Regions from separate parts of the Pantoea folii genome, predicted to be linked through region 1. Evidence: predicted binding sites of a transcription regulator. Region 1 holds the regulator's gene; each other region holds the start of a gene.

Evidence for each region. Region 1 encodes Fur, which represses iron uptake genes when iron is present. Its sites were predicted from a motif close to ATAATAATGAGAACNACTATCAA; they were not measured.
Region 2: fhuA (ferrichrome porin FhuA) is a predicted target of Fur. The motif match lies at 1,494-1,516, and genes of this name have one in related genera.
Region 3: AC1MDE_RS08425 (TonB-dependent siderophore receptor) is a predicted target of Fur. The motif match lies at 2,063-2,085, and genes of this name have one in related genera.
Region 4: AC1MDE_RS03385 (TonB-dependent siderophore receptor) is a predicted target of Fur. The motif match lies at 1,868-1,890, and genes of this name have one in related genera.

The regions. Positions count from the first base shown of each region.
Region 1 covers NZ_JBWXON010000030.1:34,619-37,793, reverse strand. The annotation lists gene glnS (glutamine--tRNA ligase) at 1-222, shown strand, start outside; gene AC1MDE_RS24820 (hypothetical protein) at 457-852, shown strand; gene fur (ferric iron uptake transcriptional regulator) at 914-1,363, opposite strand; gene fldA (flavodoxin FldA) at 1,719-2,249, opposite strand; gene ybfE (LexA regulated protein) at 2,385-2,660, opposite strand; gene ybfF (esterase) at 2,829-3,175, opposite strand, start outside.
Region 2 covers NZ_JBWXON010000009.1:141,495-144,669, reverse strand. The annotation lists gene fhuA (ferrichrome porin FhuA) at 1-1,456, opposite strand, end outside; gene mrcB (bifunctional glycosyl transferase/transpeptidase) at 1,671-3,175, opposite strand, start outside.
Region 3 covers NZ_JBWXON010000005.1:126,849-130,023, forward strand. The annotation lists gene AC1MDE_RS08425 (TonB-dependent siderophore receptor) at 1-1,986, opposite strand, end outside; gene treA (alpha,alpha-trehalase TreA) at 2,386-3,175, opposite strand, start outside.
Region 4 covers NZ_JBWXON010000001.1:705,927-709,101, reverse strand. The annotation lists gene AC1MDE_RS03400 (AraC family transcriptional regulator) at 1-73, opposite strand, end outside; gene AC1MDE_RS03395 (SDR family oxidoreductase) at 234-965, shown strand; gene AC1MDE_RS03390 (AraC family transcriptional regulator) at 987-1,769, opposite strand; gene AC1MDE_RS03385 (TonB-dependent siderophore receptor) at 1,929-3,175, shown strand, end outside.

The DNA.
Region 1 (3,175 bases):
CCCGCGGCGGCTGAGGATTTCCTCACCACCATTAACCCGAACTCGCTGGAGATCAAACAGGGCTTCGTGGAGTCTGGTTTGCGTGAAGCGGCCACTACCGCAGCTTATCAGTTTGAACGTGAAGGTTATTTCTGTGCCGATAGCGTCTACTCACAGCCGGGTAAATTGGTGTTTAACCGCACGGTTGGACTGCGCGATACTTTCGCGAAGATTGGCGAGTAATATCTTTCGTCAATAGCACAATATGATCATGAAAGGGCGAGCAATCGCCCTTTTTTATTGCCTGTAATTCGCCACGAGCAATTAATTATGCTGAAGGCGGCAAGCTGAGCTTGTTGTCTATTTTGCGACAATTCTGACTTTAGCAAAATTAACCCATTTGCGAGTGTGAAAAATTGTATTTCAGGTAGGCTATGCGCTCTCAACAAAGCTCTGCGGGTTATCAAAGGAAATAAAATGACAAGTCTCGCCCTGGAAGCTAAGCATAGTGTGGTGGTATTACATCAGCTTATTGAACGTGTTTTTAACCAGGTAGAAGGCAGTGATGACAGCATGGAACTGCTATTGTCACACTTTCACCCGGATTTCAAAATGGTGACGCCGCTGGGTAAGCAGCTGGATCTGAATGAGACCGAAGTGCTGTTTCGCAAACTGCACGGTCAGCGGGAAGGGCTGCGCATTGCCACCAGTGAGCATGCCATCATTTCTCAACAGAGCCAGGAAGTGACGATTCAGTATCGTGAACTGCAGATGTTGAACGGCACCCATCAAACGCGCATCTCTTTGGCTGTGCTGGATTGCAGCACCACCATTCCTCGCTGGCGCTACCTCCACGAGACCTTTATCGCTTGATAACAGGCATAAAAAAACCGGTGACCAGCACCGGTTTTTTTATATTGCATAGCACACTCAATTACTTATCGTGGAGCGTCTCGTCTTCGCGGCAGTCTCCCAGTGCACAGTGGCCGTACAAGTACAGGCTGTGGTTACTGAGTTTAATGCCATGGCGAGTGGCAATCTCACGCTGACGCGTTTCGATTGATTCATCGCTGAATTCGATTACTTTGCCACAATCCAGGCAGATCAAGTGGTCATGGTGATGCTGCTGAGTCAGTTCGAATACGGATTTGCCGCCTTCGAAGTTATGACGGGTGACGATACCCGCGTCATCAAACTGGTTAAGAACGCGATATACCGTTGCCAGGCCAATCTCTTCGCCCATATCGATCAGGCGCTTATACAAATCTTCCGCACTGACGTGATGGGACTCGGGGCCCGGTCCCTGAAGCACTTCCAAAATTTTCAATCTTGGCAGAGTGACTTTCAGGCCAGCCTTCTTCAATGCGGAGTTGTTGTCAGTCATTCGGATATTGTCCTGTTACTTTGCATGTCACTTACGGCGCAGGGGCCTTGAATGTTTAGGTCACACGTATTCTCATTTGCGTCTCATTATAGAACTCAAGCAGTGAAATGAAAACCGGGGTATCGCGCAAATCAACAAAAGTCGTAAGGATAAACATCGCCTACGTCAGCGCGGAACGGTGTGGTTTGGGTTTCCATTTCACTCAGCCTCAGTCAACAATCAGAGGAATAAGCGGATGACCATTGCGGGTATTCTACAGATTTGCGGGGAAAAGTTAAAAAACCGTAGCTATTATTTTTATAGGAAATTCCTTTGTCCCAATGTGAGCCAGCGCTCACATTGGGGAGGCGAGGCATCAGGCTTCGATGATCTCTTTTAACTGCAGCTCATCAAAAATCTGTTTCACCCAGGCATCAACACGTTCGTTGGTCAGCTCAGGTTGACGGTCTTCGTCAATTGCCAGGCCGAGGAAGTGTTTGTCATCGGCCAGACCTTTAGAGGCTTCAAAATGATAGCCCTCGGTCGGCCAGTGGCCCACGATCACCGCGCCATTTGGCTCAATGATGTCGCGAATCGTGCCCATCGCATCACAGAAATATTCTGCGTAGTCTTCCTGGTCGCCACAACCAAACAGCGCCACCAGTTTGCCATTAAAGTCGATCTCTTCCAGCGAAGGGAAGAAGTCATCCCAGTCACACTGTGCTTCGCCGTAATACCAGGTAGGAATGCCCAGCAGCAGGATGTCGAACGCTGCGAGATCTTCTTTGGTGCTCTTAGCAATGTCATGCACTTCGGCGACATCTTTACCCAGTTGTTTCTGGATCATTTTTGCAATGTTTTCAGTGTTGCCGGTATCGCTGCCGAAGAAAATGCCTACGATTGCCATGGGTTAAGTAACCTCTTAAAGCCTGATTGTGAAAGTAAGTCAATTGACTGCACATGTTAGCGAATGATAGCAGACCGTTGAAAAGGGCGGAACGAGTAAAGCCTGAACTTTGTGTTCCTGCGTGCGGTCAGCGCGCTAAGACAGTTTGAGTTGCGCCAGCAGCATTTGTTCAATCAACTCGCTGCGGCTGATGTTTTGTTGCTCGGCCAGCGTGTTCAGGGCGTCAACCGCTTCGCTGGACATTTTCAGCTCAACACGACGCAGCCCTCGCACTTTATCGCGCTTGAGCTGGTTACGTTTGTTGATACGCAACTGTTCGTCACGTGTCAGCAGGCTGGTTTTGGGTCGACCAGGACGCCGCTCGTCTGCAAAAAGATCAAGCGTGGTACGGTCTGTCTGTTCTTTTGCCATGATTTGTGAAACTGAGTGGGCGCGAACGGCGGAAAGGCGCTGCGCGATTTATACATTATCGGCCCGACCACGGCGAAAAAATCATCCGCGGCAAATTTTTAGCGCGACATCATACTCCAGCACCATCCGCGACGCCAACCCTAAACCGCATACGGCAAGCTTTTGCTTTTACAGGTTAAAAAAGCGACGAACTGCGCGCAAAACCGCATCAGGTTTTTCAGCATGTACCCAATGACCGGCCCCGCTAATCACGTGTGCGTGTGCCTGCGGGAACTGGCGTAGCAGTGCATCGCGGTGCTGATTGTCGAGGTAAGGAGAATCGCCACCGCGGATAAACAATGCGGGATGTGGCCAGGCGGGAACTTCTTCCCAGCCAGAAATCGTGGTGTAGTTGTCCCACAGCACCGGCACGTTAAAGCGCCACTCGCCCTCGACAAAGGACTTGAGGATAAACTGAATTACCCCCTCTTCAGTGACATGTTGACGCATCACCTCGGCCGCTTCGCTACGACGCG
Region 2 (3,175 bases), on a different contig from region 1:
CGTTTTGACGATCCAGTGAACTGGCGACACGGTCATACACCGAGGTCATCGCGTAGTCGTAGCGACCCCCTAAGGTCAGTACCCAGCGATCCCACTCCATTTGGTCCTGTGCATACAGACCCGTTTGACGCTGTTTATTCAGGTGCTGATAAGGAGAGTCAAACGGCGTGACCAAATCGTCGCCATACTGCGGGTTGATGGCACTCAAATTGCTGGCTGAGCCAAACTGCGCATTAACATCATTACGCATCTGCTGATAATCCACACCCATCAGCAAGGTGTGATCCAGTGCACCCGTCGCGAATTTCGCCTGCGCTTGGGTATCTACGGCGAACTCATTCAACTTCTCATCGGAAACTGCAGAACCACGGGTAATTTCATTGGTCGCCGCGCTAAAGCCATTACCGTAAATACTGCGATATCCGGTACGCATATCCGCATAACGCAGATTCTGGCGCACCGTCCAGGTATCGTTGAAGCTGTGCTCGAAGTTGTAGCCCACCATCTTGGTGTTGCGCGAAATCTTGTTGCTGTCTTCGCCTTCATCAAAATTGGTTGGCAGTTTGTAGCTGCTACCGTCCGGGCGGGTAATGCCGACCACGGTGCCCTGACGCGGCAACCAGCCGTAATAACCGGTTTCCGGCTCGTTCTGGAAATAGGTCAGCAAATCAAAGCGGGTATTGGCATCCGGACGCCAGCTGAACGAAGGCGCGATGGTATAACGCTTCTCTTTGTTCATATCCTGCTGCGCGTCTGCACTGCGAGCCAGACCCGTCAGGCGATAGCTGTACACGCCGTCATCATCCAGCGATCCGCCGAAATCGAAGCTGGTAGAGAACAGGTTATCGGTGCCCATCTGGAACTGCACTTCATGCAGTGTTTCCTGCGTCGGGCGCTTGCTCACCAGCGACACCACGCCGCCTGGGTTGCTTTTGCCGTACAGCACCGACACCGGGCCACGCAGCAGTTCCGCACGCTCAAGGAAGTAAGGATCAATGGCGAACTCGGAGTAGTTATCCCCTTGCAGCTTTAGTCCATCAAGATATTGGTTAGTGTTGGTTTCGCTAAAGCCACGAATTGACAGCGCATCGATTACGCTTGAGCTGCCGCGGTTACCCGTCAGCACGCCAGCCGTGTAGTTAAACGCACCTTTTACGCTGGTTACAGCGTGCATCGCCATCTCTTCCTGCGTCACCACCGAAACCGACTGTGGGTTTTTCTCAATTGGCGTATCGGTTTTGGAGCCGGTAGCACTGTGTTTCGCGGCAATGGTAGGAGCCGGACCCCATGCGCTTTCCTGCGCGACGGTGTTGCCGCCATTGGCGGTCACCACCACGGTATCTTCTGCCAGCGCCTGTGCGCTCAGCGTACCCAGTGTTAAAGAAATCATTAAAGCGAGCGGACGACGGGAGTTCGCAGCACGTGCAGAACAAGGATTAGAATTTCGCGCATTCATAAAAAAGGATCTCTCGAAAAGGAAACGATGCAGGCGAATGAAAACGAGAATGATTATTAGACGCACGGATTTTAGGCGAAGTTTGGCGAGATCCGCAAGATGTAATGCCTGATGGCGGTGCGTTTGCGACCAGATCGTGCATGTCCATGATCGCGATTAATAAATCACAGGCATGAAAAAGGGCGCCGTAGCGCCCTCTGTTTTCTGCAGCTAACTATTTGCTGCCAAACATATCCTTGATCCAGCCCGCCACGCCGTCAGCATCTTTCTGCTCACCCTGTTGCTGCTGAGGTGACTGCTGCTGCGGTTGCGACTCTTGCTGCTGTTGGATCTGCTGCTGTTGCTGGATCTGTTGCTGCTGTTGCTGGCACAGCGCGTTGGGATCCAACGTCCATACCGGCAGTGAACGCCAGGTGCTGCTGCCAGAACCACACACGAAGTTACCGGCAGAGTCGACGTTCATCTGCGTAATATCTTCTGGCGGTGTCAGCACCAGCGGCATTGGCGCCTGGTTGTCGAGATAACGGCGATAAATCTGCATCGCACCGCTCGCACCGTACAGCTTCGACGTCTGGTTGTTGTCGCGGCCAACCCAGGTGATCGCGACCTCTTTGCCATCAATACCCGCAAACCAGCTATCGATCAGATCATTGGTGGTACCGGTTTTACCCGCCAGATGGGCATTCGGGTAACGCGCGCCCAGCGCACGGGCGGTGCCGTGATCGGCAACTTGCTGCATGGTGTACAAGGTCATATAAGCAGCCTGCGCCGGCTCAACGCGTTGCGCCTGCGGGAAGCTCTGGTACAACACCGTGCCATCTTCAGCAATCACCGAACGTACCGCCGACAGGTCGGCGCGGTTACCGCCGCTGGCGATCGACTGGAACGCCTGTGCCGCTTCGATCGGTGTCAGGTTAAGTGCTCCCAGTAACATCGCTGGCACCGGATTCAGCTGATCTTTCGGCACGCCCAGCTTCGTCCAGGTATCCACCACCGAAGGCAGACCCAATGTCATCCCCAGATTTACGGTAGGCACGTTCATGGAGTTGGTTAAGGCATCCACCAGCATCACTTTGCCGCTGAAACGCTTGTCGTCGTTCATCGGTTTCCAGATGGAACCGTTCGGCTGTTTCAGCGCAATCGGCTCATCCGCCAGCCAGGTGTTCAGCCGATAGGTATTCGGCTGGCTCAATGCGGTGAGATAGGTCGCCGGTTTAGCCAGTGAGCCAATAGAACGACGCGCCTGCAGCGCACGGTTATAGCCCGCGAACTGCGGATCGGCACCGCCCACCATGGCACGCACTTCACCACTGAAGCGATCCACCACCACCATCGCGGTTTCCAGATCCTTCAAGCCACGCTGTTTTTTCAGCGCCGGGATGCCATCTTCGACCGCTTTTTCCGCCGCATCCTGAGAGATAGGATCGAGCGTGGTGAAGATCTTCACGCCAGACAGATCTTTAATCTTGTCGCCCAGTTTGGCCTGCAACTCGTTACGTACCATCTGCATAAAGGCAGGCTGCGGCGTGATCACGCCCCCTTTCGGCTGCACACCCAGCGGACGCGCCGAGAGCATATCGTACAGCTCCTGGTCGATCATGTTTTGCTGCTGCAGTAAACGCAGCACAAGATTACGACGCTCCAGCGCCAGTTTCGGGTTGCGCCACGGGTTGTACAGCGACGCACCTTTCACCATACCAACCAGCATCGCCTGCTGAT
Region 3 (3,175 bases), on a different contig from region 1:
GATCTGCAGCCATGCCCCTTTCAATTGTGAATCCCACGCACCGAGATCGGCACGTACGGAAGCATCAAACAACGTTACCGACGGCAAACGTGTGGTGTTTTCGTTATCGGCCCACTGCTTACCGATATAACGCACGCCTGCGCCGGCGCTCAAGCCGTAATCAAACTGATAGTGACCCCAGAATGACGCCATGCTGTTCGGCGTGACGTAAGGCGTATGGCCATCATTCCCGTCAACGGAATCTTTGAAACGCAGATGGTTCAGCGTGTAACCGGCGATGGTGCTGAGTCGCGGCGTCAGCTGGTTGCGGGCTTCCAGCTCAATGCCCTGCGAATGCACTTTGCCGGACGGAGTAAAGGTGCTGTCTACCACGTTGCGGTTCGCCACATCGTTCTGCGTCAAATCGTACAGCGCGATGGAGTACATATCGCGCGTGCCCACCGGCTGGTATTTCACACCGGCTTCATACTGCTCGGAAGTGGTTGGCTTCAGCTGATTGCCGTCTGGGTCGGTCAAAGAAGCCGGGGTAATCGCCTGGCTCCAGCTGACGTAAGGTGAAATACCGCTGTCGAACGCATACAGCAGCGCAGCACGGCCGCTGACGTGGTCATCCTGGCGACGGCTGGTGCCATTATTGGAGACGATGCGATCGTAACGACCAGAGAGATCCAGATGCCAGCGGTCGAGCTGCATTTCATCCTGCAAGTAGAGTCCGGTCTGATAATAGCGACGCGTTTGTTCGGTCCAGCTGTAATCCGGCATGCTGCCGACCGCTTCGCCCGTCCAGGGGTTTAATGAACTCGCATAGCCACTGGCTTTACTCAAATCATTCTTATAACGGTGGTATTCGGCACCGAGGATCACCCGATGCTGCAGCGCGCCGGTGGCAAAATCGGCCTGCAGACGGTTATCGTTGGCCCATGCGCTGAGCGAGGAACGTTCACCGGAGTAGTAGCGGGTCAGCAGGTCCGGGTTAGCGGCATCCCAGCCAATCTGATACACCTGATCGAGATCGACATTGGCGTGGCTATAGCTGGCGGTGGAGTATACAGACCACACTTCATTGAAGCGGTGCGAGAAGTCGTAGCTGTAGATCTGCTCGTGGCGCTTGAACTGATCCAGCGCGCTGTCGCCCTCATAGAATCCATCACTCAGCTTGCGGCCATTATGGCTATAAAGCGTGCCTTCAGCGGGCACGGAACCGTGATAACCGCCGGATGGATCTTTTTGCAGATAGGCACGCAGCATCAGACTGGTGTCTTCGCTGGGTTGCCACAGCAGCTGTGGCGAAATCGCATATTTTTCTTCACGGGTGTGATCGTATTGCGTATCGCTGTTACGCGTGATGCCGGTGAGACGGAAAGCCCACTGATCGTTAATCGCATTGGTGTAGTCAAAGGCGGCGCTGTTGGTGGCGTTGGTGCCGGTCGACAGGCGGAAATGGCCCTCTTCAGCAAACTGCGGCCGCTTGCTCACCTGATTGACTAATCCGCCTGGTACGGTCTGGCCGTAAAGTGCGGAGGAGGGGCCTTTGATCACATCAACGCGATCGAGGAACCAGTTATCTACCTGCAAGATGTTGAAGCTGCCGCCATCACTCATGATGCGCAAGCCATCCAGGAAGGTGTTATCGACATCGCCGCCATGGAAACCACGCAGCGCAATGGTGTCATAGCGAGTGGCGGCCCCGCCGAAGTTGGTGAATACGCCCGGCGTGTAGTTCAGTACCTGATTGAGATCCTGCGCACCCTGATCTTCCATCTGCTGACGTGTCACCACTGAGATGGACTGCGGCGTGGTGATCAGCGGCTGATCGGTTTTACTGCCGCCGCTGCTGCGGGTGGCGAGATAGCCTTGCGTCGGTGAGTTGGCGCTCTCCTGCGGTTGCGCGGTGACCACGATGGACTCTTCTGCGAAGGTTGCAGCAGGGAGGGCCAGAGCCAGTCCACAGAGCACGCGGGTACGATTAAGGGTAAAAAGCGTCATTGGAAATCCTTTAACGGGAAGCAGAACAAAAGCAGCACTCAACCGGCAATGCCGAAAATTGAGAATACGATTAAAATTAAGAGTGAGAATTATTATCTTTTAGTGGGGTGTGTTTCAAGTTGTTAATGTGAGTGAAAGAGATTGTGAGGAAATGAACAGGAGCGGTGGCGTAGCGAGCGCGGCTTTATGTGAGAAAAGGTTTCATGATGCAGTCATACCCTCTGTCGCGGTGCACGATGGTTTGCAGACCTGAGGTGATGACTTCGCTGCGTTAAATGGTGACATCGCCTGCCTGAGATGATGGCATTGAGCACCTTAGCTTTGACAGTGCGAACCGATTGCGCTGCTACCGTTTGACAAACAAAGCAGTAGCAGCGGTTTTAAAGTAGAGGGAGAGGGTTATTTACCCGCACTCAGCGCGGGCATATTCGGGATATCGCTCGCGTTATTACAGGTGTGATCTTTCGGGCAGTATTTATCCAGTAGTTTGAGCGTCACGCCGTTGGTCCAGCCGAAACCGTCCTGCAACGGATATTCACCGCCGCCACCGCCGCCCAGTTGCGCGCCTTCCACCACATACTTTTCAACCAGCTTGTGCTCTTTATCGTAAGTGGCCTGCACGTTCTGCAGGAAGCGCTGACCAATTTCCTGTGCCAGCTTGGGTTGCTTGTAATGTTCCAGACCTTCCACCGCCACCCATTGCAGAGGCGCCCAGCCATTTGGTGCATCCCATTGCTGACCATTGTTCACGGTGGTGGTCACCAAACCGCCAGGTTTCAACAGCTGTTTCTCCACCGCTTTGGCAGTGCGGTCCGCCTGTTTCTCGCTCGCCACCTGCATATAGAGTGGGAACAAGGTAGCGGCGGTCAGCTGCGGATGAATGTGTTTTTTCTGCCAGTCATAGTCGGCATACCAGCCCTGTTTCTCATCCCACAGATAACGATTAATCGCTGCCTGACGTTTCTCAGCATCTGCCGCGAACTGTTTGGCTTTGTCATCCTGATTCGCCAGTTTCGAGGCTTTGGACAATACCTGCTCCAGATGGAACATCAGGCTATTGAGATCGACCGGTGCCAGTTGGGTGGTGCGGATCGAGGCCAGATTGTGGGCATCGGTAAACCAGCGAGAGCTGAAGTCCCAACCAGAAGCCGCACCGGCACGCAGATCGCGATACACCTGCTGTTTATTG
Region 4 (3,175 bases), on a different contig from region 1:
ATTCGGTATAGCCTTCCTGGCGGGCCAGCTGACGTAACAGGTGGCAGGTTTGCTGTTTTACCGTGTTCGACATAGATAGCGTTCCAGAGAGAGGTTCAGGCAAAGCATAGCCATTTCATTCAGTGATGCACAATGCCGGCGAGAGAATCAGGCAAACATTCGCCACAATCCGGTCTGTTACGCCCGGCTGACTTTTTCAACAATAGCCTCGTCAATTACACGAGGAACTCGTCATGAACTTCAGCGAAAAAGTTATTCTGTTAACCGGTGCCAGTAGCGGAATTGGTGAAGGCATTGCCCGTCATCTGGCCCATCAGGGGCACAAACTGGTGCTGGGCGCACGCCGTACCGATCGCCTGGCAAGCTTGTGCGATGAATTACACCGTGAAGGTGCCAGCGTGGATTATCTCGCAACAGATGTCACACAGCGCAGTGATACGCAAAAGCTGGCGGATTTCGCGCTGGAGAAATACGGACGCATTGATGTGATGATCAACAACGCTGGCGTTATGCCACTCTCGCCGATGAGTTCAATGAAAGTTGAGGAGTGGGATTTGATGCTGGACGTCAATGTTCGCGGCGTGTTGTACGGGATCGCTGCGGTGCTGCCCACCATGCAGGCACAGCGCATGGGGCATATTATTAATATCGCTTCTGTAGGAGCGTTAACGGTTTCCCCCACCGCCGCCGTTTACTGCGCCACCAAATATGCGGTTCGCGCCATTTCCGATGGTTTGCGCCAGGAATCGCGTGAGCTGCGCGTCACGGTAATCAATCCCGGCGTGGTGGAATCTGAACTGGCAGACAGCATCAGCGATAGCATGGCGCGCGAGGCGATGAAAAGCTATCGACAGATTGCACTCAAGCCCGAGGCTATCGCCAGGGCGGTAAGCTGGGCCATCGATCAGCCTGGCGAAGTCGACGTTAACGAAATCACCGTGCGCCCTACTGCCAGTGGGCATTGATGTAAAATATCCCTGGCGATTTCAGGCTGAAATTCGCAGAAATCGCTGTGGTGTTTCACCCATCAAACGGCGGAACATCGAGATAAAGGCGCTGGGGCTTTGGTAGCCAAGTTGGTTGGCGGTGCGCAAAACCGTCTGCCCTTGCGCCAATTGCACCAGTGCCTCTGAGAGTCGTAATTGCTGGCGCCATTGGGTAAAGGTGATACCGGTTTGCTCGCGGAACAGGCGGGCCAGCGTGCGCGAACTGGCACCCACGCGCTGGCCCCACTCCTCCAGCGTATCGCCGCTGGCCGGGGTCGCCAGTAGCTGCTGGCAAATGTTGAGTAAACGGCGGTCGCTGGGCAACGGCAGATTGCACACCGGACCGTCCGAAGCACGGCGGATCTCATCCAGTAACAGCGGTGAAATCAGATCTACACGCGCGAGGTCGGGCTGCGGTTGCAACTCGATCTCCACCAGCGTTTGCATCAACACCTGTAATAGCGGCGAGATCAACATGCTACGCGCCTGCGGCCAAAACGCCCGCGCTAGTTTGGGATCGAGATACAAACTGGCACTGCGGATATCGCTCAGCGCGGTCAACGCATGCGGTACACTGCCCGGCAGCCAAAGCGCACGACCGGGTGTCAATGTCCAGGAAGCGGTTTGCGTCTGCACGCGCATCACACCCTGCAAACAGAGCACCAGTTGCGCCACTTCATGCGCGTGCCAGCGCTCTTCACGACCAGCCTGATAATGCATTTCGCGCGTGGCGAGTAATGGCAGTGCTGGCGTCATTTCCGCCGCAAGTGGTTTCTGCAACACCCTTTCACCCAATCCCGTTAAATTGCCGATTGATGTCTGCTCTGCGTTATTTGCAATTGAGAAGGTGCAAACCCGCCAGCAGGACGCTATCAAATAAGATAGTAATGATTATCATTTGTATCACTATTTGGGGCCTTTGGAACATATCGGGGAAAATAAATGCCGGGTCATTGCACCTTTAAGCGCAAGCCACTGAGCGTATTGCTGCTGATGCTAATCAGCAGCACATCAGGTTGGGCTGCTGATAATAATAACAATTCGAACGCCACACTCACCGTGACAGCGAACAGTGTCGATAGCGATAGCGCAGATGCCGACAGCTGGAACCAGGTGGCGAAGAAAGCAGATTCTGTCACAAAAAGCACGCGGCCGATTATCGAAACGCCACAAAGCATCTCGGTGATCACCCAGGCGCAAATGGCTTCGCAGGCGGCATTGAATGTGCCACAAGCACTGCGTTACAACGCAGGAATTGGTGCCGAAGGCGGCGGTGCAGATTATCGGTTTGACGACATCTATATCCGTGGTTTTGCCGCCGATGAATACCTGGATGGCTTACGCCTGCCAACGGTGACTTACTGGTCGCGTCCGAATTACGACACTTTCCTGCTGGATCGCGTTGAGGTGGTCAAAGGCCCGAGTTCAGTGACATTCGGCCAGGCGAGTCCCGGCGGCGTGATTAATCTGATGAGTAAGCGCCCGACCGCGGAGCCCATTCACCAGATTTTTGTCAGCACCGGCAGTCATAATCTGTTCGAAACGGGACTCGATCTCTCTGGCGCACTGGATAACGATGAACACTGGCTGGGCCGCATCACCGGGACCTGGTCGCGTAATGACACGCAAGTCGATTACACCAAATACAAGCATTACGATATCGCGCCCGCGTTGACCTGGCAGCCGAATGACGACACGCGCCTGACGTTACTTGGCCAATTCCGCAAAGATCCTTACACCGGTTTTTACAATCAGTTGCCACTGGAAGGCAGCCTTGTAAAACTTGCGCAGGGCAATTTCTCTGACAAATTCTACGGCGGTCAGCCCGGCTTCGACTATTACCGTCGTGAGCAGGCCAGCATCGGCTACGACTTTATGCACAAGTTTGATGACGTCTGGAGCGTGCATCAAAACCTGCGCTATCTGCATACCAGCAGCGATTATCAGATGGTCTATCCCACCGCGACCATCACCGATGGATCAGCCACGGTGAGTCGCGACAGCATGCGGGTGATCGAGTCATTTAACGCCTTTGATGTGGACACCAACCTGCAAGGCAATCTCGATACCGGCGCCATCAATCACGCGCTGACGTTGGGTGTCGATTTTGTGCATGACGATTTGCGGCAGAACAGCGGTTATGGCAGCGCTTCGGATATCAGCTATCTCAATCCGGATTACAGCACGCC